Regions from separate parts of the Rahnella sp. 2050 genome, predicted to be linked through region 2. Evidence: riboswitches for the same ligand, from Rfam matches in the RefSeq annotation. Region 2 holds a riboswitch; each other region holds the start of a gene.
What was found. Region 2 has a riboswitch for thiamine pyrophosphate ahead of thiC (phosphomethylpyrimidine synthase ThiC). Riboswitches for the same ligand answer to the same signal wherever they lie in the genome.
Positions count from the first base shown of each region.

Region 1: linked by a shared signal. The riboswitch ahead of thiB (thiamine ABC transporter substrate binding subunit) and the one ahead of thiC (phosphomethylpyrimidine synthase ThiC) in region 2 are both predicted to bind thiamine pyrophosphate.
Region 3: linked by a shared signal. The riboswitch ahead of thiM (hydroxyethylthiazole kinase) and the one ahead of thiC (phosphomethylpyrimidine synthase ThiC) in region 2 are both predicted to bind thiamine pyrophosphate.

Region 1 covers NZ_JBEPKE010000002.1:385,519-393,293, forward strand. The annotation lists gene ABIC79_RS08970 (DedA family protein) at 1-734, shown strand, start outside; gene thiQ (thiamine ABC transporter ATP-binding protein ThiQ) at 724-1,434, opposite strand; gene thiP (thiamine/thiamine pyrophosphate ABC transporter permease ThiP) at 1,418-3,028, opposite strand; gene thiB (thiamine ABC transporter substrate binding subunit) at 3,004-3,987, opposite strand; TPP riboswitch at 4,031-4,160, opposite strand; gene sgrR (HTH-type transcriptional regulator SgrR) at 4,201-5,862, opposite strand; gene sgrT (glucose uptake inhibitor SgrT) at 5,965-6,150, shown strand; gene ABIC79_RS09000 (MFS transporter) at 6,311-7,474, shown strand; gene ABIC79_RS09005 (hypothetical protein) at 7,702-7,775, shown strand, end outside.
Region 2 covers NZ_JBEPKE010000015.1:4,006-11,780, reverse strand. The annotation lists gene ABIC79_RS25240 (HesA/MoeB/ThiF family protein) at 1-254, opposite strand, end outside; gene thiE (thiamine phosphate synthase) at 247-900, opposite strand; gene thiC (phosphomethylpyrimidine synthase ThiC) at 897-2,861, opposite strand; TPP riboswitch at 2,984-3,110, opposite strand; gene ABIC79_RS25225 (Rsd/AlgQ family anti-sigma factor) at 3,184-3,699, opposite strand; gene nudC (NAD(+) diphosphatase) at 3,799-4,575, shown strand; gene hemE (uroporphyrinogen decarboxylase) at 4,647-5,711, shown strand; gene nfi (deoxyribonuclease V) at 5,721-6,401, shown strand; gene ABIC79_RS25205 (YjaG family protein) at 6,472-7,062, shown strand; gene hupA (nucleoid-associated protein HU-alpha) at 7,253-7,525, shown strand; gene ABIC79_RS25195 (DUF1481 domain-containing protein) at 7,544-7,775, shown strand, end outside.
Region 3 covers NZ_JBEPKE010000001.1:1,430,407-1,438,181, reverse strand. The annotation lists gene ABIC79_RS06365 (class I SAM-dependent methyltransferase) at 1-626, opposite strand, end outside; gene ABIC79_RS06370 (hypothetical protein) at 1-3, opposite strand, end outside; gene ABIC79_RS06360 (glycosyltransferase family 2 protein) at 635-1,654, opposite strand; TPP riboswitch at 1,945-2,043, shown strand; gene thiM (hydroxyethylthiazole kinase) at 2,078-2,887, shown strand; gene thiD (bifunctional hydroxymethylpyrimidine kinase/phosphomethylpyrimidine kinase) at 2,884-3,684, shown strand; gene ABIC79_RS06345 (hypothetical protein) at 3,692-4,540, opposite strand; gene ABIC79_RS06340 (GntR family transcriptional regulator) at 4,663-5,349, opposite strand; gene ABIC79_RS06335 (AraC family transcriptional regulator) at 5,440-6,267, opposite strand; gene ABIC79_RS06330 (MFS transporter) at 6,549-7,775, shown strand, end outside.

The DNA.
Region 1 (7,775 bases), on a different contig from region 2:
CGGTGGGCTTGGCATTAATTATCGTCGCGGTGGTGGCTTTCTTCGAGTCGCTGGCGCTGGTGGGCCTGATCCTGCCGGGTACCGTCATGATGGCGACGCTCGGGACGTTGATCGGCAGCGGTCAGGTGGGGTTGTACGAAGCCTGGCTGGCGGCGGGGCTGGGATGTTTCTTCGGCGACTGGGCCTCGTATTTCATTGGCCGCGGTTTCAAGGAGCCGCTGCATCGCTGGCGCTTCCTCAAACGTTACCAGTTATTACTGGATAAAACCGGTTATGCGCTGGATCGCCATAGTTTTGCGACGGTGATTATCGGGCGTTTCATCGGACCAACACGCCCGCTGGTGCCGATGGTTGCCGGTATGCTGAACCTTCCGCCTTACAAATTTGCACCGCCGAATATTATTGGCTGCATCACCTGGCCACCGGTGTATTTCCTGCCGGGCATTCTGGCGGGCGTGGCCATTGATATTCCGGCCAGTCACAACAGCTCGGTCTTCAAATGGATGCTGTTTGCCGCCGTGGTGCTGATCTGGCTGAGTGCCTGGTTGCTGTGGCGCTGGTTCCGTTCGGGCAAAGCTTCACCTGATGCGATGACAAAATGGTTGCCCTTAGCGCGTCTGCGCATCGTCTGTGTGCTAAGTCTGGTCGCAACCGCAGTGAGTCTGGTGATGTTAAGCGAACAGCCGATGATGCCGGTTTATGGTCATTTGCTGTGGCAAGTGATCACCCGCTGATCCCCGGCATTATCCCCAACACGCTGGCCTGCGGCGCACTGCCGTCGGTCAGTGCCTGCGTCGGCCCGTCGTAAAAAATCCGGCCATCGACGATCAGCAACGTGCGCGGCGCGATCCGTGCCGCATCATCCAGATTGTGCGACACCATCAGCAGCGTGAGATGGCGTTGCTCACATACCTTATCCAGCAACGTCAGCATCTCACTGCGCAGTGCCGGATCGAGTGCTGAAAAGGGCTCATCGAGCAATAAAACCGGCTGACTGCGCAGCAGGCAACGGGCGAGCGCGACACGCTGACGCTGGCCACCGGAAAGTTGCGATGGCAGCCGGTCCAGACATTCAGTCAGCCCGACCTGTCGGGCAATTTCTTCCAGTTCCTGCTTCTGCTGCGCGGTAAGTTTCAGCCCCGGATGCAATCCCAGCCCCATGTTCTGACGCACCGTCAGATGCGAGAACAGATTATTTTCCTGAAACAACATCGACACCGGACGTTTTGCCGGTGGCGTCACGCTGTGATCTGCGCCGTTGAGCAGGATCTGCCCGCTGACCGGTGCCAGAAAACCGGCGACCAGACTCAGCAGGGTACTTTTCCCGGCGCCGCTCGGGCCGAGGATTGCCACACGTTCACCGGCGTCGATCTGTAAATCGAAGCGCATCGGCAGATGTTCGTACAAATACGTCAGTTTATTCAGCGTCAGCATGGCGGCCCGGCAGTTTCTCAATCAGGGTGAATAACAGGAAGCATAGCAGCAGTAATAACAGCGCCGTCACCGCGCCGTCCTGGCTGCGGTAGGAACCAATCTGCTGATACAGATAAAACGGCAGGGTGCGGAAATTCTCGTTGCCGAACAAGGCAATCACACCGAAATCCCCCAGCGAAAGTACACAGGCGAAAGCCAGTGCCTGTGCAATCGGGCGTTTCAGTGCGCTGAGTTCAACCCGGCGCAGCCGCTGCCAGCCATGCATATCCAGCGAAAGACACAGCAGCGTGTAGCGTTCTGCCACGTCGCGCATCGGGTTATCCAGCACTTTTAATGCATAAGGTACGGCCATCAGCGCATTCGTGAGGATCACCAGCGGCCACGGCGATTGTGGTAAACCGGTGGTATCGCCGAGCAACAGGAAGAAACCGGTCGCCAGCACAATACCCGGCATCGCGAGGATCAGCATGCCGCTCAGATCCATCGCCTGCGCCCAGCTATTTCTCTTGCGTAACCGCAGTTCGCGGCTGCTCCACAGCAGCATCATGGTCAGCAGCACACACAATAATCCGCTGCCGAGCGCGATACGCACGGATGTCCATAATGCCTGCCAGAGCGCGGGTTGTTGCAAAACACCGACCGCTGCCCGGTTTATGCCATCGGTAATGACGGCGAGTAACGGCGGCAGGATCAGCAACAACGCCAGGCCAATCAGTACGGCATCGGCGATGCGCCGCAGCCAGGAATCATCAGGATTACGCCAGCGCTGAGAATGCGTTTGGCCCACCGGCAACGCCTGACTGAGTTTCTGACTGAGCAACACCAGCGCCAGGCAACAAAACAGCTGGATCAGGGCCAGCGTGGCGGCGCGGCTTAAATCGTAGTCGTAACTTAGCGCCTGATAAATGGCGAGTTCAATGGTCGTTGCCTGCGGACCGCCACCCAGTGAAAGCACCGTGGCGAAGCTGGCGAAACACAGCATAAAGATTAAGGCGGCGGCGGGGAATATCTGCCGGCGAATGGCAGGCCATTCCACAAAGCGGAATTGCTGCCAGATATTCATGCCGAGTTGTGCGGCGAGCTGGCGCTGCTCAACGGCGATATTTTCCAGTGCCTGCACTAAGAGCCGCGCTGCCAGCGGCAGATTGAAAAAGACGTGCGCCAGCAAAATGCCCTGTAAACCATACGGCGAGAAACGGTAATCCATGCCCAGCCAGCCGCAAATTTGCGCCAGCCAGCCCTGTCTTCCGTAGACACTGAGAATGCCAAACACCGCCACCAAAACCGGCAAGACCAGCGTCATCGCACATAAACGTAATAACAGCTGACGGCCGGGGAAACGGCGGCGGAACAAGGTGCGTGCCAGCAAAATTGCGGGCAGCACCGAGCAAAGCGCTGAAAGCAGCGCCTGCCAGAAAGTAAAGCAGATCACATGCCAGAGATAAGGATCGTGCCAGAGCGATGCGCCGCTTATCTGTGGCGCATGACGCCACAGAGAGCCTAAGGCCAGTACTGCCACCAGCAACATAGCCAGTGACGCGATGACGCCCGGCAACAGCCAGCGAGGGATCAATGGCTGACGGCGTTCTGCCATGCCTGGATCCATTGTGAACGATGAGTAGCGACATCCTGTGCGCTGTATTGCAGAGATTTGGCCGGAATCGTCAGTTGTTTAAAAGCGTCAGGCAGCGGGGTATTCACCACCGGATACATCCAGTTGCCGGTCGGGATCACTTTCTGGAAATCTTCCGTGGTGACGAACTTCATGAACTGTTCAGCAAGTTTCGGTTGCTTGCTGTTTGCCAGCTGGCCCGCCACTTCGACCTGCATGTAATGCCCTTCGGTAAAATCGGCTGCGGCGTAGTTATCTTTCTTCTCTTCGACAATATGGTATGCCGGAGAGGTGGTGTAGCTCAGCACCAGGTCGCTTTCACCTTTGAGGAATAAACCGTAAGCCTCGCTCCAGCCTTTAGTGACGGTGACAGTTTTCTTCGCCAGTTTTTCCCACGCTTGCGGCGCTTTATCGCCGTAGACTTTTTGCATCCACAGCATCAGGCCCAGACCCGGTGTACTGGTGCGTGGATCTTCATAAATCACTTTCCATTTCTGGTCGCTGTTGATCAGCTCATCGAGGCTTTTTGGCGGATTCTTCAGTTTATTTTTGTCGTAGACGAAGGCGAAATAACCGTAATCGTAAGGCACGAAAGTGCTGTCATTCCAGCCGCCTGGCACCGTCAGTCTGGCGTTGGTTTTCGGTGCTTTGGCGAATAAACCGGTTTGTTCAGCGGCCTGCAACAGGTTGTTATCCAGCCCCAGCACGATGTCGGCTTTGCTGTTTTTACCTTCCATCCGCAGACGGTTGAGCAAAGACACGCCATCTTCCAGCGCCACGTATTTCAGTTCGCAGCCGCATTGGGCTTCAAAGGCTTTTTTAATGGCGGGACCGGGGCCCCAGTCAGCAGAGAAAGAATCGTAGGTATAAACCGTCAAAACAGGTTTTGACGCAAATGCAGGTGCAGAAAGTAACAGCAGGCAGGACAGTAATTTTTTCAACTTTGCGCTCCAAAAAAATGAAAGGGCAAAGGATTTTGAGTAAGCATCGCGCAGTCTCAAATCCCTCCGCCGGGATTAACCGGATCAGGTTCGACGGGTTTCAAATCTCAGCCAAACTTGCTCACGGCGTTTACATCGCAGCTTTAACAAGTCGGGCACCCCGTTGAGAACGGATGTCATTCTAGAGATTAACGGCGCGATGCGATAGTCCGATTAACTGTCCGGTGGGGCAAACCAGGCGGATTTAAAGTCGAACCAGCCGAGGGTGTTCATACGCACACCGCGCATACTGCGTTGCCCCTGTAGCACCAGCCAGTGATGGAACAGGGGATGGATCTGATGGCTGACCGTCTGTTTCTGGCTCCATTTCGCCATCGATAAATTCCCGGCGTGCCACAGGGCGGCATCGTCGTTCATCTCTTCGCTAAAGCAATGCTTTGCCAGCGGCAATTCGTAGAAATGCGCGAACAGTGAAAACTCCAGCGGCAGGGTGAAGTTGGCACTGCCGAGCCACAGATCACTTTTGGCATCGCCGCGGTGCCAGACTGCGTAATCCACTATCTGAATAATCAGTTCGATACCTTCTTCCGCCAGCAACGGGCGCAGGGCGTTGCAGATCGCCTGATGTTCGGAATGCTCGCCGTAAAATGTCAGCGTTACCTGCGTCAGGTTTTGCGGTTTGGGCGGACGTGGCCGGGGCGCTTTGTGATGCCATCGCGGCAGCAGGCCATACGCCGGAGACCAGTAGCGCTGGTAAATCGGTTCGGCATTATTCAGTAAGGCGATGGGATTGAGTAAATCGCACAACCACTGGCGTGTTTCTTCAGATTGTCCGACCGGCGAACGCTGGTCAAATAACAGGAAATAGCAGCCTTCTTCAAGGCGACTTTCCAGCTCGCTTTTGCCTGATTCATCGGCCTGAAGCTGTACGCCGGAATGCACCAGCTCTTCACTCAGTTCCGGTAATACCCAGATATTCACCTCGTCGATCAGTGCCCGGAAGCCAAAATAATCGTCAAAGGCGCGGATGCGCAGCTGTGTTTTCAGATTACGCACCACGGCGTAAGGGCCGGTGCCGACCGGATGGCGGGCAAAATCAGGCAGTGACTGCCATTCCTGCGGCAGGATCATCGCGTGGATATTGCCAAACAACCACGGCAGCCAGCGGTCGGGTTCATTCAGGTGGATATCTATGACATTCGCCGTGGGCGTCGTGACTGATTTCAGGTTGCTGAACAGCGGATGCGTTTTCAGGCGAATAAACGTGGCGATAATATCTGCCATCTCGAGTTCGCGACCATGATGAAAATGAATGGCGGGGCGCAGATAAAACCGCCAGTGCAGCGGCGAAACTTCCTGCCAGTGATGGGCTAAATCGCCTTCCGCTTCCCCATTTTCCTCATTTATGCGTGTCAGGCCGCTAAAGATTTGTCTGGCAATGTGGGTTTCTGAACGGCGCAACATGGTGCCGGGCAGCAGATTCATCAGCGGGCGATAATACAGTACGCGCAGAATATGTTTGCCCTGACGGAAACTGCGACCGAGCTGGGACAGCAGCATCTGGCGCACCAGGGTTTTGTCGCCGACCAGTTGTACCAGCTGATCAATGCTGTCCTGTTCCAGCAGCTCTTCAGCGCGCTGTTGCTGGAGTGCCAGCCCGGTATAAAGAAATTTCAGCGTGGATCGTTTGCCGCGTCCGGCCTCTGCATCCCACGTCAGCCAGCCCTGTCCCTGCATGGTGCTGAGCAACGAGCGCATGTGTCTGCGTGAACAGTTCAGGACTTCTGACAGTGCCTGTAATGTCGTTTCAGTTTCTTCACCGTGACAGCTTTGCCATAAGCGGATGAACTGTTGTTGCAAACGGGATGAGGACATAAAAGAGGAACTCCGTGGCCGATCTTCATCAATTTATCTTTCCTCATATTACGCCGATACTGTTTCTCAACGAAAGCCTGTTGTGAACAACCGGAGATCATCATGAAACGCAGTCTGAACGCCCGTTTCTATCAGCGTTATTTTGAAGCCATCAAAAAAAACGCCTCTAAAAATCATGCAGACTGGCTGTCCTGGGTTCCGGTGCAGTACCGTCTGGATATTCTGTCCCGTCTCACGCAGTGGGATATGGAAACGATGGACGACGAGCAATACCGCCGGCGACTGTGACTTCAGGTCTGACTAAATTCGATTTTCTGAGTAATGGTGTATTGTCACCAGCCAGTGAGGAAACTCACTGGTTTTTTTATGCTCATTTTCCAGAACCGACTGAAACTTCGCTACACTGTCTGTCTTGCTTTATCTGCATTCATTTCTCAGGGACGACGTCATGTCAAAACCTCGTTTTAATCGTATTTATGTCACCTTTCTGGTGGTCTCCTTGCTGTGCGGCGTGGCGGGTGCATTACAGGCGCCGACGCTGAGTCTGTTTCTGACCAACGAAGTGAAGGTCCGTCCGCTGTGGGTCGGCTTCTTTTATACCGTTAACGCCATCGCGGGGATCGCGATCAGCTTTCTGCTGGCTAACCGTTCCGATAACAAAGGCGACCGGCGGAAATTGCTGATGTTCTGCTGCCTGATGGCGATCGGCAACAGTCTGGTCTTTGCCTTCAGCCGCGATTATCTGGTGCTGATCACTGTCGGTGTGTTGCTGGCAGCGATAGGTAACGCGTCGATGCCCCAGCTCTTTGCACTGGCGCGGGAACATGCGGATCGCTCCGCCAGTGAAGTGGTGATGTTCAGCTCGATGATGCGTGCGATGCTCTCGCTGGCCTGGGTGCTTGGCCCGCCGCTGTCGTTCATGGTGGCGTTGAACTACGGCTTTACGCCAATGTACCTGAGTGCGGCAGCGGTGTTTGTCGGCAGCATACTGATGATCCTGTTTTTCCTGCCCTCAGTACCACGCCTTGAACTGCCAGTGGACGAAAAAGTAGTGCATGCCAGCGCCTGGCGTAACAAAGATGTTCGTCTGCTGTTCTTTTCTTCTTTGCTGATGTGGACCTGCAATATCATGTATGTCATTGATATGCCGCTGTACATCACCAGCGATTTGGGCCTGCCGGAAGGGCTGGCAGGCTTGCTGATGGGGACGGCGGCCGGGCTGGAAATTCCTGCCATGTTGCTGGCCGGGTATCTGGTGAAACGTACCGGCAAACGCAAGCTGATGCTGTATGCCGTGGCGAGTGGTGTGATTTTCTATGCCGGACTGGTGGCGTTTCAGTTCAAGGCGGCGCTGATGATCCTGCAACTGTTCAATGCGATTTTCATCGGCATCGTGGCGGGGATCGGCATGCTGTATTTTCAGGATCTGATGCCGGGAAGGGCAGGTTCAGCGACTACGCTATTCACCAACAGCATTTCCACCGGTGTGATTTGCGCGGGGTTGCTGCAGGGCTTTATCGTGGAAAACTTCGGCCATTATCCGGTCTACTGGGCAGCAACTGTGCTGGCGGTGGTGGCGCTCGGGCTGATGTATAAAGTCAAAGATGTTTAAATGACGTAAGGTTAATGAGCGATTTATTCGCTCTTTAACCTATTCAACTGAATAATATATTCCGTTTTTTGCTTGTTCCGGCAACGTCTTAATAATTTTGAAATATCTGTTTTTATCCTGCAAAGATTAATGTTTTAAGTACTTCGCATCCTCTTTACCTGTATGGCTAATGAAAAGTATTTTCTATAATATCGTCTTTCTTAAAATTCTAATGCAGGGTATTAAATATGATTCCAGTTGTACTTATCAGGAAAACATATAATTCATTTATTGATGAGAAAAAATCTGAGGGCTGCTGTAT
Region 2 (7,775 bases):
GCTTTGGGCTGATCGAGATCTGCCGTACGGTAGAGGATTTGCCGCTGAAGATTGGTGATATGCAATTGATCGTCATCGGCCAGAATCAGCTTACCTACGCCTGCTGCTGCCAGGTACAAGGCTGCGGGAGAGCCGAGGCCACCAAGGCCGACAATCAGTACTTTCGCCGCCTGTAATTTTTCCTGTGCCAGCGGACCGAATTCCTCCAGCATCAACTGGCGGCTGTAGCGCATAAAAGCCGCATCGTTAAGCATCTTGCGGCACCTTGCTGGCGCATAAGGCCAGCAGTTGTGCCGTCGCTGCACGCCAGTCCGCCGCCTGCGTAATGGCACTGACGACGGCTATACTGCCGACGCCGCAGTCGAGAACCGACGCCGCGCGGTCGATGCTGATCCCACCAATGGCCACCGTCGGAAAGCTGCCATCGAGCTTCTTAACATGTCGGGTGAGTTCTGCCAGCCCTTGCGGCGCCGAAGGCATATCTTTGGTCTGCGTCGGGAAGATATGGCCGAGGGCGATGTACGAAGGATTCACCGCGACAGCGCGTGCCATTTCAGCATCGTCATGCGTGGAAACGCCCAGCCGTAAGCCGGCCTGACGGATAGCCTCAAGATCGGCAGTATCCAGATCTTCCTGACCCAAATGCACCCCATACGCCTGATGCTTGACCGCCAGACGCCAGTAATCGTTGATGAATAACCGGGCCTGATATTTTTTACCGAGCGCGATGGCATCAATAATTGCTGGCTCGGCTTGCTCATCAGGCAAATCTTTCACACGCAGTTGCAGTGTTTTAACGCCCGCGTCCAGCAGACGGGCAATCCATTCCACGGTATCAACGACCGGATATAAACCGAGGTGGAATGGAACGGCAGGAAAGGATTGAGAGGACGGATTCATTTGCTGCTCTCCGAACTGAGGTTATCGGCCGGGTGATAAAGCTCACCGCCGCGCGAACGGAATTCGGCAGACATCTGCGCCATACCGGATTCAACGAGTTCTATTGGCTGGGTTTTGGCTTCAAGCGCAGCGGCGTAATCGCGAACTTCCTGAGTGATTTTCATCGAGCAGAATTTCGGGCCACACATCGAGCAGAAGTGTGCAACTTTGCCGGATTCCTGCGGCAGCGTTTCATCGTGGTAGGCGCGTGCCGTTGCCGGATCGAGAGCCAGATTAAACTGATCTTCCCAGCGGAATTCGAAACGCGCTTTTGACATGGCGTTATCGCGGATTTGGGCACCGGGATGGCCTTTAGCTAAATCGGCAGCATGTGCTGCGATTTTGTAGGTAATCAAACCCTGCTTAACGTCTTCTTTGTTCGGCAGGCCCAGATGCTCTTTCGGCGTGACATAACAGAGCATGGCGCAGCCAAACCAGCCAATCATCGCGGCGCCAATACCGGACGTAAAGTGATCGTAACCCGGCGCGATATCGGTAGTCAGCGGACCAAGGGTATAGAACGGGGCTTCGTGACAATGCTCGAGTTCTTCGGTCATGTTGCGGCGGATCATCTGCATCGGCACATGTCCCGGACCTTCGATCATCACCTGAACATCGTATTCCCAGGCAATTTTGGTCAGTTCGCCCAGTGTGCGTAATTCGGCGAATTGCGCTTCGTCATTGGCATCCTGAATCGAACCCGGACGCAGGCCGTCGCCCAATGAAAGCGAGACATCATAGGCGGCGCAGATTTCACAGATCTCGCGGAAATGCTCAAACAGGAAGCTTTCGCGATGATGTGACAGACACCATTTCGCCATGATCGAACCGCCGCGCGACACGATCCCGGTCAGGCGTTTGGCGGTCATCGGCACATAACGCAGCAACACTCCGGCGTGAATGGTGAAGTAATCGACGCCTTGCTCGGCCTGTTCAAGCAATGTATCGCGGAATATTTCCCAGTTCAGATCTTCGGCCACACCGTTCACTTTTTCCAGGGCCTGATAAATCGGCACGGTGCCGATCGGTACCGGACTGTTACGCAGGATCCATTCACGGGTTTCATGTATATAACGTCCGGTGGAGAGATCCATTACGGTGTCCGCGCCCCAGCGTGTCGACCACACCAGTTTCTCCACTTCTTCTTCGATGGAAGATGTCACCGCCGAGTTGCCGATATTAGCGTTCACTTTCACCAGGAAATTACGCCCGATGATCATCGGCTCTGATTCAGGGTGGTTAATGTTGGCGGGAATAATCGCGCGCCCGGCAGCCACTTCCTGTCGCACAAACTCTGCAGTGATACTGGCGGGCAGATGCGCGCCAAAGCTTTCGCCGGGATGTTGCTGGCGCAGAACCTCGCCGCGGATCCGTTCACGCCCCATATTTTCGCGAATGGCGATAAATTCCATCTCAGGTGTGATGATGCCTTTGCGGGCGTAATGCAGTTGCGTGACATTTTTACCCGCAATGGCTTTGCGAGGGCGCGGCAGGTGTTCGAAGCGGAGGTGGTCCAGCCCGTCATCCGCCAGCCGCTGCTGAGTAAAACCGGAACTGACCTGTGAAAGTTCCTGCGTGTCCGCACGCTCGTTTATCCAGCGGGCGCGTAATTTTCCCAGACCGGTATGCACGTCGATAACTGCCGCCGGATCACCGTAAGGTCCGGCGGTGTCGTAAACAGGAATTGCTTCGTTTTCTTCGAACTGCGGATTGTCTTTGCCGCCGCCGACCAGCGTCGGGCTGAGCTGGATTTCACGCATCGGCACGCGGATATCTTCGCGGTCAGCTTCAAGATAAATACGCCGGGAGTTGGGGAAAGCTTCGCCCTGCAAGCTGTCGATAAACGATTGTGCCTGCGCGCGTTGTTCACGGCGATTTGACGGTTTCTTTTCAGAAATAACGGGTTTTTGGGTACTCGACATAGCAAATTCCTCGCAAAAAAACGTGATGGAAAATTGCTTGTCAGGAGGTTTACGGCAGGAGTAAAAATGGGCGGTGCAGCACGGGCGGCCTTATGCAGGCAGATGCCTGATTGCGCTGAACGCATAACATTACTCTTGTTCCCTTCGCGGGTACTAACCCGATCAGGTTCCGCGGATCCCGAATTAACGGTCTCAGCCTGGCGTAATTCTCAACAGAAAATTATGCGCTAGGCACTCCGACAAGAAGCCTCAATATAGGAGGCGTTTTTTTAAACTACAAGTAAAACCATAACCCTGAGCAGGGTTTTATTGTGGCAACGTGTTAAGCCGGTCTGGCGAGATCAGGTTCATTTTCCGAAGGTGGCACACTCTCCGGGGCTGGCTCAAAAGCCATGATAATTAATTGATCTTCCAGTTGAAAACGGGCATCTAATGCCTCACCGATATCCGATAATGCATAGTGAAAGGCGAAAGCATTGTCATCGTCAATATCAGTTTCTGTGTAACTGTCATGGAAAGCCATGATAGCTTCAGTATTCAGCTCCAGAGCAGGGTAGATTTTTGCCGCCTGTACTTTTTTCGGGCTGCCTGCGCCATCGACTTCTTCAATGATGCGTGGATAGAGATGAAAATGCCCGGCAGAAAGATAGTCGACCAGATGATGGCAAAAACTGTCCAGCGCCTTTTCATTCAAAGGTGTATGTTTTTCTTTATTGGGTTTCAGACCGACGAAAGTGCAGTACGAAACCAGCAGTTCTTTGCGTGCGTGCAGCCATTGATCCACTAACTCATTACTGCCACCAACGCGTTGGGTCAGTCTTTCCAGACGATTTAGCATGGTTGACTCCGTGAGCGACAAAAAAAGTAACCAAAAGTTACTAATATGTAAATATCTTACTCAGATTGTCAGTCCCGACGAGGTTATGCAACAACAATTATGGAATTACAGATTACTGAGCAACACAACGGTTGGTGGATCATCAGCCAGGAAGGCAAGCTATGGCTGCCTGAGGGTGAACTGCCGTTTGGCAGCGCCGCACAATTTTCTCTGACCGGTAAAACAGCGCGGCAGATCGGCGAATGGCAGGGCGAACCTGTCTGGCTGGTTCGTCAGACGATGCCAAACCATATGGTTTCTGCCCGTCAGTTGCTGGATCAAGATCGCGGATTATTCCAGTTGGTCGGGCGTGGTGTGCAGTTGTCAGAGTTTTACCGTTCTCACAAGTTTTGCGGTTACTGCGGACATGAAATGCACGTCAGCAAAACCGAGTGGGCTGCACTCTGCGGGCACTGTCGCGAACGCTATTATCCGCAGATTGCGCCCTGCATCATTGTGGCTATCCGTAAGGGAGATGAGATTTTGCTTGCGCAGCATGTCCGTCATCGTAATGGTATTCACACGGTTCTGGCGGGTTTCGTGGAAGTCGGAGAAACGCTGGAAGAAACTGTGGCACGTGAAGTGATGGAAGAAAGTAACATCCGGGTGAAAAATGTCCGTTACATCAGTTCCCAGCCCTGGCCGTTCCCCAATTCGCTGATGATGGCATTTATGGCGGATTACGACAGTGGCGACATACAGCATGACCCGAAAGAGTTGCTTAACGCGAATTGGTATCGCTTTGATGCATTGCCGCAGTTGCCACCGCCCGGGACGATTGCGCGCCGCCTGATTGAAGACACCGTTGCCCTTTGTCGTGCCGAACACGAAGAGTAGAGGCGATTTTACGTGATAGAATGCTGTCAGATGATTGTCGGGCGGCCCGAATACTGAAGGAAAGAGCAAGAATGAATGAGTTGAAAAACGACCGTTACCTGCGTGCTTTGTTACGTCAGCCAGTGGACATTACACCGGTCTGGATGATGCGTCAGGCTGGTCGTTATTTGCCGGAGTACAAAGCAACCCGCGCTGAAGCCGGTGATTTTATGTCGCTGTGCAAGAATGCCGAGCTGGCCTGTGAAGTGACTTTGCAGCCGCTTCGTCGCTATCCGCTGGATGCGGCGATCCTGTTCTCTGACATCCTGACCATTCCTGATGCGATGGGGCTGGGGCTCTATTTTGAAGCCGGTGAAGGCCCGCGTTTTTCTTCACCACTGACGAATCGTGCCGATGTCGAAAAACTGCCGGTTCCGGATCCTGAAATGGAACTCGGGTATGTCATGAATGCCGTGCGTACCATCCGTAAAAACCTGCAAGGTGAAGTGCCGCTTATCGGTTTCTCCGGCAGCCCGTGGACGCTGGCGACGTATATGGTAGAAGGGGGCAGCAGTAAAGCCTTCACCAAAATCAAAAAGATGATGTACGCCGATCCGGCGACTATGCATCTGTTACTCGATAAAGTGGCAGACAGCGTCATTCTTTACCTTAATGCACAGATCAAAGCTGGCGCCCAGTCTGTGATGATTTTTGACACCTGGGGCGGCGTGTTGACTCCTCGCGATTACCGCGAATTCTCCCTGAACTATATGCACAAAATTGTTGATGGTCTGATCCGTGAAAACGAAGGACGTCGTGTGCCGGTGACTCTGTTTACCAAAGGCGGTGGTCAGTGGCTGGAAGCGATGGCCGCAACGGGGTGCGATGCGCTGGGTCTGGACTGGACCACCGATATTGCCGATGCACGCCGTCGTGTGGGTGACAAAGTCGCGATTCAGGGCAACATGGATCCTTCAATGTTGTATGCCTCGCCAGTGCGTATAGAACAGGAAGTGGAGACCATTCTGGCCGGTTTCGGCAAAGGCAATGGTCATGTGTTCAATCTGGGCCACGGCATTCATCAGGATGTCCCGCCGGAAAATGCGGGTGCCTTTGTGGAAGCGGTGCATAGCCTGTCCCGGCAATATCACGAGTGAAATCCCGGTATGATCGATACCCGTGCTTTACGTGAAGAACAACGGATCCTCGCAGATCAGATCGAACTGCAGGATCCGCCAGGATTTACCACTCCCGCGTTGATCGCGGGAGTGGATGTCGGTTTCGAACAGGGCGGTGAGGTGACACGTGCGGCGGTGGCTGTTTTGCGCTACCCAACGCTGGAACTGGTGGAATATCAGATTGCCCGCATTCCCACTGTTATGCCGTACATTCCCGGTTTCCTTTCCTTCCGCGAACTTCCCGCACTGCTGCAAGCCTGGCAGCAACTCTCATTGCAGCCTGATTTGGTTTTTGTCGACGGGCAGGGGATCGCGCATCCGCGCCGTCTCGGCGTTGCCAGTCACTTTGGTCTGATGATCGACGTGCCGACGATTGGTGTGGCGAAAAGCCGTCTATGCGGTCAGTTCCTGCCATTAGGCGATGAACTACACAGCCGCCAGGCGCTGTACGAAGGGGATGAACAGATTGGCTGGGTGTGGCGCAGCAAGCTACGCTGTAATCCATTATTCATCTCACCCGGTAATCGTATCAGCATGGATTCATCGTTTTATTGGGTCGAACAGTGCATAAGACAATATCGTCTGCCGGAGCCTACCCGTTGGGCGGATGCTGTGGCATCAAACCGGGCGGCGTTTCAACGCTGGCAACGGTTGAGTGATGATCTTTAGGAATCAAGGAATAGGGATATTGATTTATTTCAGGTAAACTCCCGCGCAGAAAAGTTAACGAGATCAACTCATGTTACGTAATCCAATTCATTTACGTCTCGAAAAGCTGGAAAGCTGGCAACACGTGACGTTTATGGCGAGCTTGTGTGAACGCATGTATCCGAACTATCAGGCATTTTGCCTGGAAACCGGGTTTGGCGAACCACAGCTTTACCGCCGCATCCTGGATTTAATTTGGGAAACGCTGGTGGTAAAAGACGCCAAGGTCAATTTTGACTCACAGCTCGAAAAACTGGAGGAAGCGGTGCCTTCTTCTGATGATTACGACATCTATGGGGTTTATCCGGCCATTGATGCGTGTATTGCATTAGGCGAACTGATTCATTCGCGTCTGAGTGGCGAAACGCTGTCTCACGCGGTTGCCGTCAGTGAGACGTCAATTCGTACTGTCGCGATGCTGGAAATGACTCAGGCCGGGAAAGAAATGACCGATGAAGAACTCAAAGTCATTCCTGCCGTTGAAGAAGAATGGGACATCCAATGGGAGATTTTTCGCCTGTTGGCTGACTGTGAGGAGCGTGACCTGGAATTAATAAAAGGGTTACGTTCTGACCTGCGTGAAGCTGCTGTCAGTAACATTGGCATAAATTTAGCGCAATAAGGCAAGAAAACGTGATTTAACGCCTGATTTGTCGTGCCTTAAGGCTTCACATCCGCACCCTGTCTGGTCTACATTTGGGGGGCGTAAAAAAAGTGGCTATCGGTGCGTGTATGCAGGAGGGTGCTGTCAATCGGCATATCCGTCGCACTTGATGCTTTGCAAACGATAAACACACTGTAAAGGATAACTTATGAACAAGACTCAACTGATTGATGTAATTGCGGACAAAGCTGATCTTTCCAAAGCACAGGCCAAAGTTGCTCTTGAATCTACCCTGTCTGCTATTACCGAGTCTCTGAAAGAAGGTGATGCTGTACAATTAGTTGGTTTCGGGACTTTCAAGGTAAATCATCGTAACGAGCGTACTGGTCGTAACCCACAGACTGGTAAAGAAATCAAAATCGCAGCTGCAAACGTGCCTGCGTTCGTTTCTGGTAAAGCTCTGAAAGACGCTGTTAAGTAATTGCTTGCAGTGAAAAGAATAAGCGGGGGGGCCTTTAAGGCCCTTCAGTTTATCACCCCCGGACTGGTAGCAGGTTTACTGGTGCTCGGTCTGGTGGGTTGCAGTTCTAAAAAAGGTCCTGAGTTATTCTTTGCCAGCGGCTATGTCGCTGATCAAGGTATCAACCGGCTCTGGCGCGAAGACAGCGCACAGCACGAGCCTCAAACCATTCTCAACGTCTATAGCCCCTATTACGGCGGCGATACGATTA
Region 3 (7,775 bases), on a different contig from region 2:
CATAAAATCATTGTCCATGGTAATGGGCTTTTCACTTCAACAATAATGAAGTGTTTATCAACTAATTCTATGAATGATTTTTTTGACCAGTGTTGTAAGTGACCGGGAGTGTTTCCAATATCCTTAACATATTTCCCACGGGCAAGGTTAAGTACTCGCCACAAAGGCTCTCTGGGAACACTTAATATGACATAATTATCGGCTACTTTTTTTATTGCCTTTAAGCCTGCTTCAGGATCTTCCAGATGCTCCAGCACCTCGCAACAGACAATCAGCTCCGCAGAATCCTCAGATTTATTGAGGTCATAAATACTTCTTGTTTTGAATAATGAAGCGGGCAAATTTTCTGAGGATGAGTTTTCTTGTGCAATACTAATAATTTGTTGTGAAAAGTCACACCCCCTCGCATCAATTCCCTCTTTATTCCACTTAAGAACCCAATATCCTTCGCCACATCCAACTTCATGGATCGTCTGAGGATCAACGGTTGCAACAAGTCCTGAAAGAGAATTCTCGAACCCTTTCATCATCCAGCGTACTATTGGATTTTTAGAAGCATATTTATCGTAATTATTACCTACAACAATACCATCTTCAGTTTTACCACCAGCAATTTTTATAGCCATCATTTTTCCTATTGTAATAATTTTCTAGTTTTATAATTGATCTTTTTCAGGTGGATAATTTTTTTTTGCCAAAGGTTGAGGATTTCTGTTGTGCAGTTGTGCAGTTGTGCGGTTTTAAATCTTAAATCTTCAAGTAATGTTCTGTTAGCAGAAAGCAAATCTGCAACGAATGCAATCAGCAAGGTCTGAAATCCCATCCCCAACAAGATAGATGCCAAAATTAGAGACTGTATATTTCCTGTGCCATCTCCCGTAAAGTATTTGAATAAGAAACGTAGTCCGATCAAAAATCCAATGGTGAAAAGTGTCAAGCCAATGGTTCCAAAAAATCTGAATGGACGATAGATCACGAATATTCTTATAATTGTGATTACGCTTCTTTTGATATATGAAAATGTACTTTTCACCAGTCGGGAAGGGCGTAAGTCATCATTTACTCTGATAGGTACGGATGTAATAGAGATGTTTTTCTGTCCGGCTTGGATAATAGTTTCAAGGGTATAAGTATAATTACTGAAAACTATAAGCTTTTGAGCCGTTTCGCGGTTAATTGCACGAAAACCACTGGGCGCGTCAGGAATATCCGTTTTACTGGCCGTCCGCACAACCCAACTCCCTAGTTTTTGAAGTAATTTCTTCAAAGGTGAGAAGTGTTCAATTGCCTGAATTGGACGTTCCCCAATAACAAATTCTGCCTGTGACGAGAGTATTGGGGCAACTAATTTCGGAATATCATCTGCATTATATTGATTATCGGCATCAGTATTGACGATGACGTCGGCACCAAATTTTAAACAGGCATCAATTCCTGTCATGAATGCATAAGCCAGGCCTTTATTGGTCTTATGCCTGACTATGTGGTCTACGCCATTTTTCCTGGCCACGTCGATGGTATCGTCTGAGCTGCCATCATCAATAATCAGCCATTCAACGCTATCAAAGCCTTCAACATGCCGGGGCAAGGCATTCAGAGCAATAGCCAACGTGCCACCTTCATTAAAGCAAGGTATTTGTATAATTAATTTCACATCACATTCCTCTGCTAACGCTGATGTATATTATTCATGAATTTAATATAATCATTTCAATAAGTAAAAGCACTTATAGATATTCTTAAGCATATATAAAACCAGACGGTATTTGATATAGATTAGCAGGTATATGTGATGCTTGTGGCAAAAATAACATATTAATGAAAAGCCGCCTTAGTAAGGGTATTCCTGTCAAACCAATGGATATGTTAATACTGTCCTATTAGAGAACAGTGGTTTTTAACGCATTTCCTGATTGATCTTCTGACCTTCGCCGCCAATAATGTTCCCTTGACTCGGGGTGCCCGCTGCAAAGCAGGGCTGAGATTTTACCCGTATTACCTGATCTGGATTATGCCAGCGTAGGGAAGTCAGGTATCTCTCCTGATACCGCCTTCCTGAGTGCCGGTGGGGAGATTTATGAATACCCGACCTAACTTCTTGCCCGGCGCCTTAGCCGCCACTTCTCTCAAACAACTCCGCCTTTCAGCGCCGCTGGTTCATTGCCTGACCAACGACGTGGTGCAATCTTTTACCGCCAATGTCCTGCTGGCGCTGGGTGCATCTCCGGCGATGGTGGTTGATCCCGCCGAAGCGGCGCAATTTGGCGCCATTGCCGATGCCTTATTGGTGAACGTCGGCACGCTGACACATCCCCATGCCGATGCGATGCGGGCGGCTATTCACGCAGCCACTCAGGCCGGAAAGCCCTGGGTGCTGGATCCGGTTGCTGTCGGCGGTCTGAGCTGGCGTACAGAATTCTGTCGTGAAATCATCACACTTAAACCTGCCGCAATCCGCGGTAATGCCTCGGAAATCCTGGCTCTCAGCGGCCTCAGTGCGTCCGGGCGCGGCGTGGACAGCGGTGATGATTCCCTTTCTGCCTTACCTGCCGCACAGCAACTGGCGCGGGAGACCGGCGCGGTAGTGGCTGTGACGGGTGAAACCGATTACGTCACCGACGGGATGCGCAGTTGGGCGGTGGCTGGCGGACATCCGATGATGACCCGCGTGGTGGGTACCGGATGCGCATTATCTGCGGTGGTGGCGGCCTTTGTGGCTTTGCCGGGTGATCGCCTGGATAACGTGGCCGCCGCCTGCCGGGTGATGTCCTGTGCCGGCGAGCGCGCCTGTGCGGTCGTGAAGGGGCCGGGCAGTTTCACGCCTGAATACCTCGATAATCTGTATTTAATGGGCGAGGAATGGCTGAATGGCGAGGAAATACAATGAAACGTATTAATGCACTGACGATTGCAGGCACAGATCCGAGTGGCGGGGCGGGGATCCAGGCGGATTTGAAAACCTTCTCGGCGCTGGGTGCGTACGGCACCAGTGTGATCACCGCGCTGGTGGCGCAGAACACCCGTGGTGTGCAGTCGGTCTATAACATTGAGCCCGGTTTCGTTTCAGCGCAGCTCGATTCCGTACTGAGCGATGTGCGGATCGACAGTGCGAAAATCGGCATGCTGGCGAACAGTCAGATTGTGGAGGCGGTTGCGGAGCGACTCAGACATTATCAGCCGCCGTTTGTGGTGCTGGATACCGTGATGCTGGCGAAAAGTGGCGATCCGTTACTGCTGCCGGAGGCCGTGGATGCCGTGCGTCGTTTGCTGATCCCGCAGGCTTCCATTATTACGCCAAATCTGCCCGAAGCGGCGGCGTTACTGGACTGTGCGGTGGCGGCGAATGAAACCGAAATGCGTAAGCAGGGAGAAGCCTTACTGGCGATGGGATGTGGTGCCGTGCTGATGAAAGGGGGACATCTGAGTGATGAGGAAAGCCCTGACTGGTTGTTTGTGACCGGTTCCCGTGAGCGGTTTACTGCGCCGCGTGTGAATACCCGACATACTCATGGCACCGGTTGCACGCTGTCGGCCGCGCTGGCCGCGTTACGTCCGCGTCATCACAACTGGGCCGATACGGTACGCGAAGCCAAAGCCTATTTACAGCAGGCGCTGATGCAGGCCGACTCACTGGAAGTCGGCCACGGTATCGGGCCTGTGCATCATTTCCACCGCTGGTGGTAACCGCGGATTATGCCTGGTGCTGGGTTTCGCTCAGCGCCTGTTCAACCTGATGAAATTTCGTCAGCGCCTGTTGCAAATGAACGGCATCAAACGGGTTCAGCGGATAGAATTTTTCTTCTTTACGCGGGCGCAGCATGACGCGGATTTTAGTTGCTGACATCCGTTCAAACAGATAGCTGGCAATATCGTCGTTCTCCTCGTCCTGCCACGACAGCAGCAATGCCGCATGCTCACCGCTGCGGCGGCCAATAAATTGTCCGTGTGACCACAGCCCTTCAAATTCGCCATCCTTTTGCAGTTTTTTGCCACTGAACCACGGTGATTCAGCCAGCGTCAGGAGGGCTTGCGGCGTGATATCCGCATACAACTGGCGCCACTGCGGGCGGTTGTTATCCATCTGCCAGCAGGCCATGCCGAGATAATCGTTCAGTTCACGCCAGTCCTGTTCCAGTTTCTCCCTGAGTTCAGGATCCTGCACATGCATGAACTGTTGCAGGCCGGTCGCCTGATCACCCAGCTTGTTATAGGCAATAACGGTCATGGTGCGGGGCTTACGGCGGAATGTGACCCACAGCAGTACTTTGGGGATGCGGAAAGTGATGGCCTGAACGGTGAGTTTGTAACGGTTGCCACGTGACATCACCAGGCCGCTGGAAGTGCCCCGTTTGTCCTGATAATTTCTCACCAGTACCACGCTGTTCTGTCCCATCCAGCCCGTGACGTAATGTTCTTTTTCGCTTTCTGCCACGTCCAGATCGTGAACGATCTGGGTGATTTTCTCGTTATCGAGCTGGGAGAGGGACAGTGACTGATCGGCACTGTAGTAGCTTTTTTTCAGGGCGGCTGCGGCTGGCATAAAAGTATCCACGATATTGATGTGGTTTACAGCTTACACCAAGTTGTCATACAGATTTTAGGGATAACCCGCAAAATTTGATCGCTGTCGTTCACTGTTTGTGTATTACAACGTCCTTTTACTTACTCGGCATCAAACCAGTCACTGTTCTGTTCGGCAATCGGGGTAATGGTGGAAATCATTTCCTGCAAATGAATGCGGATAGCTTTTTCAGCGGCGTCCGGGTCATGCGCTTTCAGCCCGTCAAAAATCGCATAATGTTGTGCAATCAGATTTTCCGGCGGTGACACTTTACTGAGTGTCAAAAAGCGCACGCGATCCATTGTCGCTTTGATGTGCTCGACGGTTTCCCATGCCAGGCGGCAGTCGATGATCTGCGCAATCGTGCGGTGGAACTCATCATCCAGCAACAGGAATTCCTGCGTTTGTTGACTCTTTGCCGCCAGCGTCTGACGCTCAAGATTATGTTCGAGCAAGGCCAGATCTTTATCGGTGGCGACCATGGCTGCACGGCGTACCACGGCGGTTTCGACTGCTTCGCGAATGAAGCGTCCGTCGGCAACCCGCTTGGAGGAAATTTTCATTACATAGGTGCCGCGTTGCGGTAAAACCTGAACCAGCCCGGCTTCGGCCAGTTTGATAAAAGCTTCGCGAACCGGCTGGCGGGACACATTAAAGCGTGTGGAAATTTCTTTCTCCGACAGGAATGCCCCCGGCGCGATGGCACAGGTGACGATGTCCTGACGCAAGGTGCGATAAATCTGCTGATTAACCGGCACATTACTGAGAAATTCAAAGGAGTCTGTCATGGGCAAAAGTTGTCTTTAAAGTCGGGAAACGACAATACTAACATGAGTTTTCTGATGTTTTTGAGATTGTTAGCGCAAGCTTTCATCAAATTATTGGGAGTTTATATGCTCCCGGCAATACAGCTTTTTATAGGCCGCGGGTGTGATACCCAGCAGTTTACGAAATACCCGGCGAAAATACGCCACATCGTTAAACCCCGTCAGGCGTGCCACGTCTGCCACATTGCCGGTATTGGCCAGTAACAGCTTTTCTGCTGCAGCGACACGTTGTTTATGCAGCGCATCCGTCAGCGTCATCTGAAAGGTCAGGCGGAAAACCCGCCCGAGATAATCCGCGTTACAGTGCAGCCGCTGCGCCAGCTCAGAGGCCCCCAGTGGCAGATGAAACTGTGTGGTGATCAGCTGACGGGCTTTGTAGGCCAGCGCCACGCCGGGGCCGCCGGGTTCGACATTCTCCGGCCAGGCGCGCGAGACTTCCTCTAACAGCAAAATCAGGAACAGCTCAAGAGAATTACCGCCGCGTTCCTGTTCATATAAAAATAATCTGAACAGCGTTAACAGGGTTTCACTGTCCCTGACTTTACAATGCTGTGGAATATTTAGCTGTAAAGAGGGACTATTTTGCTGTGGTTTAATGATTGCTATATCTTCCACAATATCAAAATGCAGCCAGTAAAATTTTAAATCGGGATCAAAGGTTGTGACGCCTTTATGTTCCCTGCCGGGAAATAACAGTAAACTTTCTCCTGTATGCAAATCAAAACGCGTATTTTCTTCCTGTAAAGACAACGAGCCACGGACGACATAAATTAATTCGTGCGAACTCAGGCGTCGGGTCGGATGTGTGCCAATTCCTCTGGAAATGAACAGGCCACCGTTTTGCACTTTAACCGGGTAATTTACGGAGAACGCGAGCATTTCAGGCATTTTAAGGCACTCATCAGGCAAGTTTTGTCTGACAGTAGCACAGGAAACGTGCACCACCAGCCGGGTATGAAGAGGTTTTGATCTGCTTCACAGATTCTGGATGTGAGTCGGAATTGTCCCGTTTAACTACTTTTCTCTCCTCTTGTTGGCATGAGAACCCTATGCCAGATTTATGGCGTACCTTATTTCATCTCAGGGCTGATACGAATAATTAGCCTTATTCATTGTGTTCCTACAGCTTATAAATAACGATATAAAAGCGAGGAAAGATAATGCCAACAGATTCAGTTAATACAGGCTCTGCACCGGTAAACGGTGAGGACAGAATACTTTCTGCTAATGCCAAACTTTCTGTCAGTGAAAAAATCGGTTATGGATTAGGTGATGCCGGTGGCACGATAATTACCTGTCTTATCACCAGTTTTCTGACATTCTTTTATACCGATGTTTTCGGGCTGACACCTGCGATTGTCGGTACGCTGTTTATTTCGCTGCGTGTGATTGACGCGATTTCCGATCCGCTGATGGGCATTCTGGCTGACCGCACGCAAAGCCGCTGGGGACGTTTTCGTCCCTGGCAGTTATGGATCGCGTTGCCTATTGGCGTGGTCGGATTTCTCACTTTTACGGTACCCGGCCTGAGTGGCGATGCCAAAATTGCCTACGCCTTCTTCACCTATTTCCTGCTCTCCGTGTCCTATACGGCAATCAACGTGCCGTACTGCGCGCTGATTAACACCATGACCACTGATCATCGCGAAGTGATGTCTTGTCAGTCGTGGCGCTTTGTACTGTGCGGCGTGGCGGGCTTTATGGTTTCCGTCGGGCTGCCGTGGCTGGTGCAGGTGTTGGGTAAAGGTAATGCGGCGGTGGGATATCAGCAGGGCGTAGGGTTGCTTTGCGCGGTTGCTGTGGTGATGTTCCTGTGGTGCTTCTTCACGGTACGCGAACGCCTGCCCCTTGCACTGCTCGGGCAATTCAGCGTTAAGGAACACATTCGCGGGATGCTGAAAAACGATCAGTTGCTGCTGGTTTTACTGATGTCTTTCCTGCTGATCAACGTGTTCAATCTGCGTGGCGGCGGCTACATGTATTTCATCACTTATGTGCTGAAAGGCGGGGCGGGCTACGCCTCTATGTTCTTCGGCATGGTAACGCTGGCATCCATTCTTGGCGCGGTGATCGTCAATCAGCTGACCAAATTTATCGACAGCGTGCGGCTGTATATGTTGACTAATCTGGTACTGGCGGTGTTTTCCCTGATGCTGTGGTTTGTCCCTGCCGGTGAACATTATCAGACGCTGTGGCTGGGTATCATCTTTGTACACTGTGTGATCCTCGGGTTCACCTTGCCGCTGCACTTTTCCATCATGGCGTTCGCCGACGATTACGGGCACTGGAAAAATGGTATCCGTTCCTCCGGCATGAACTTTGCCTTCAATTTGTTCTTTATCAAACTGGCCTGGGCATCAAGTGCCGGGATCATCAGCCTGGTCTTT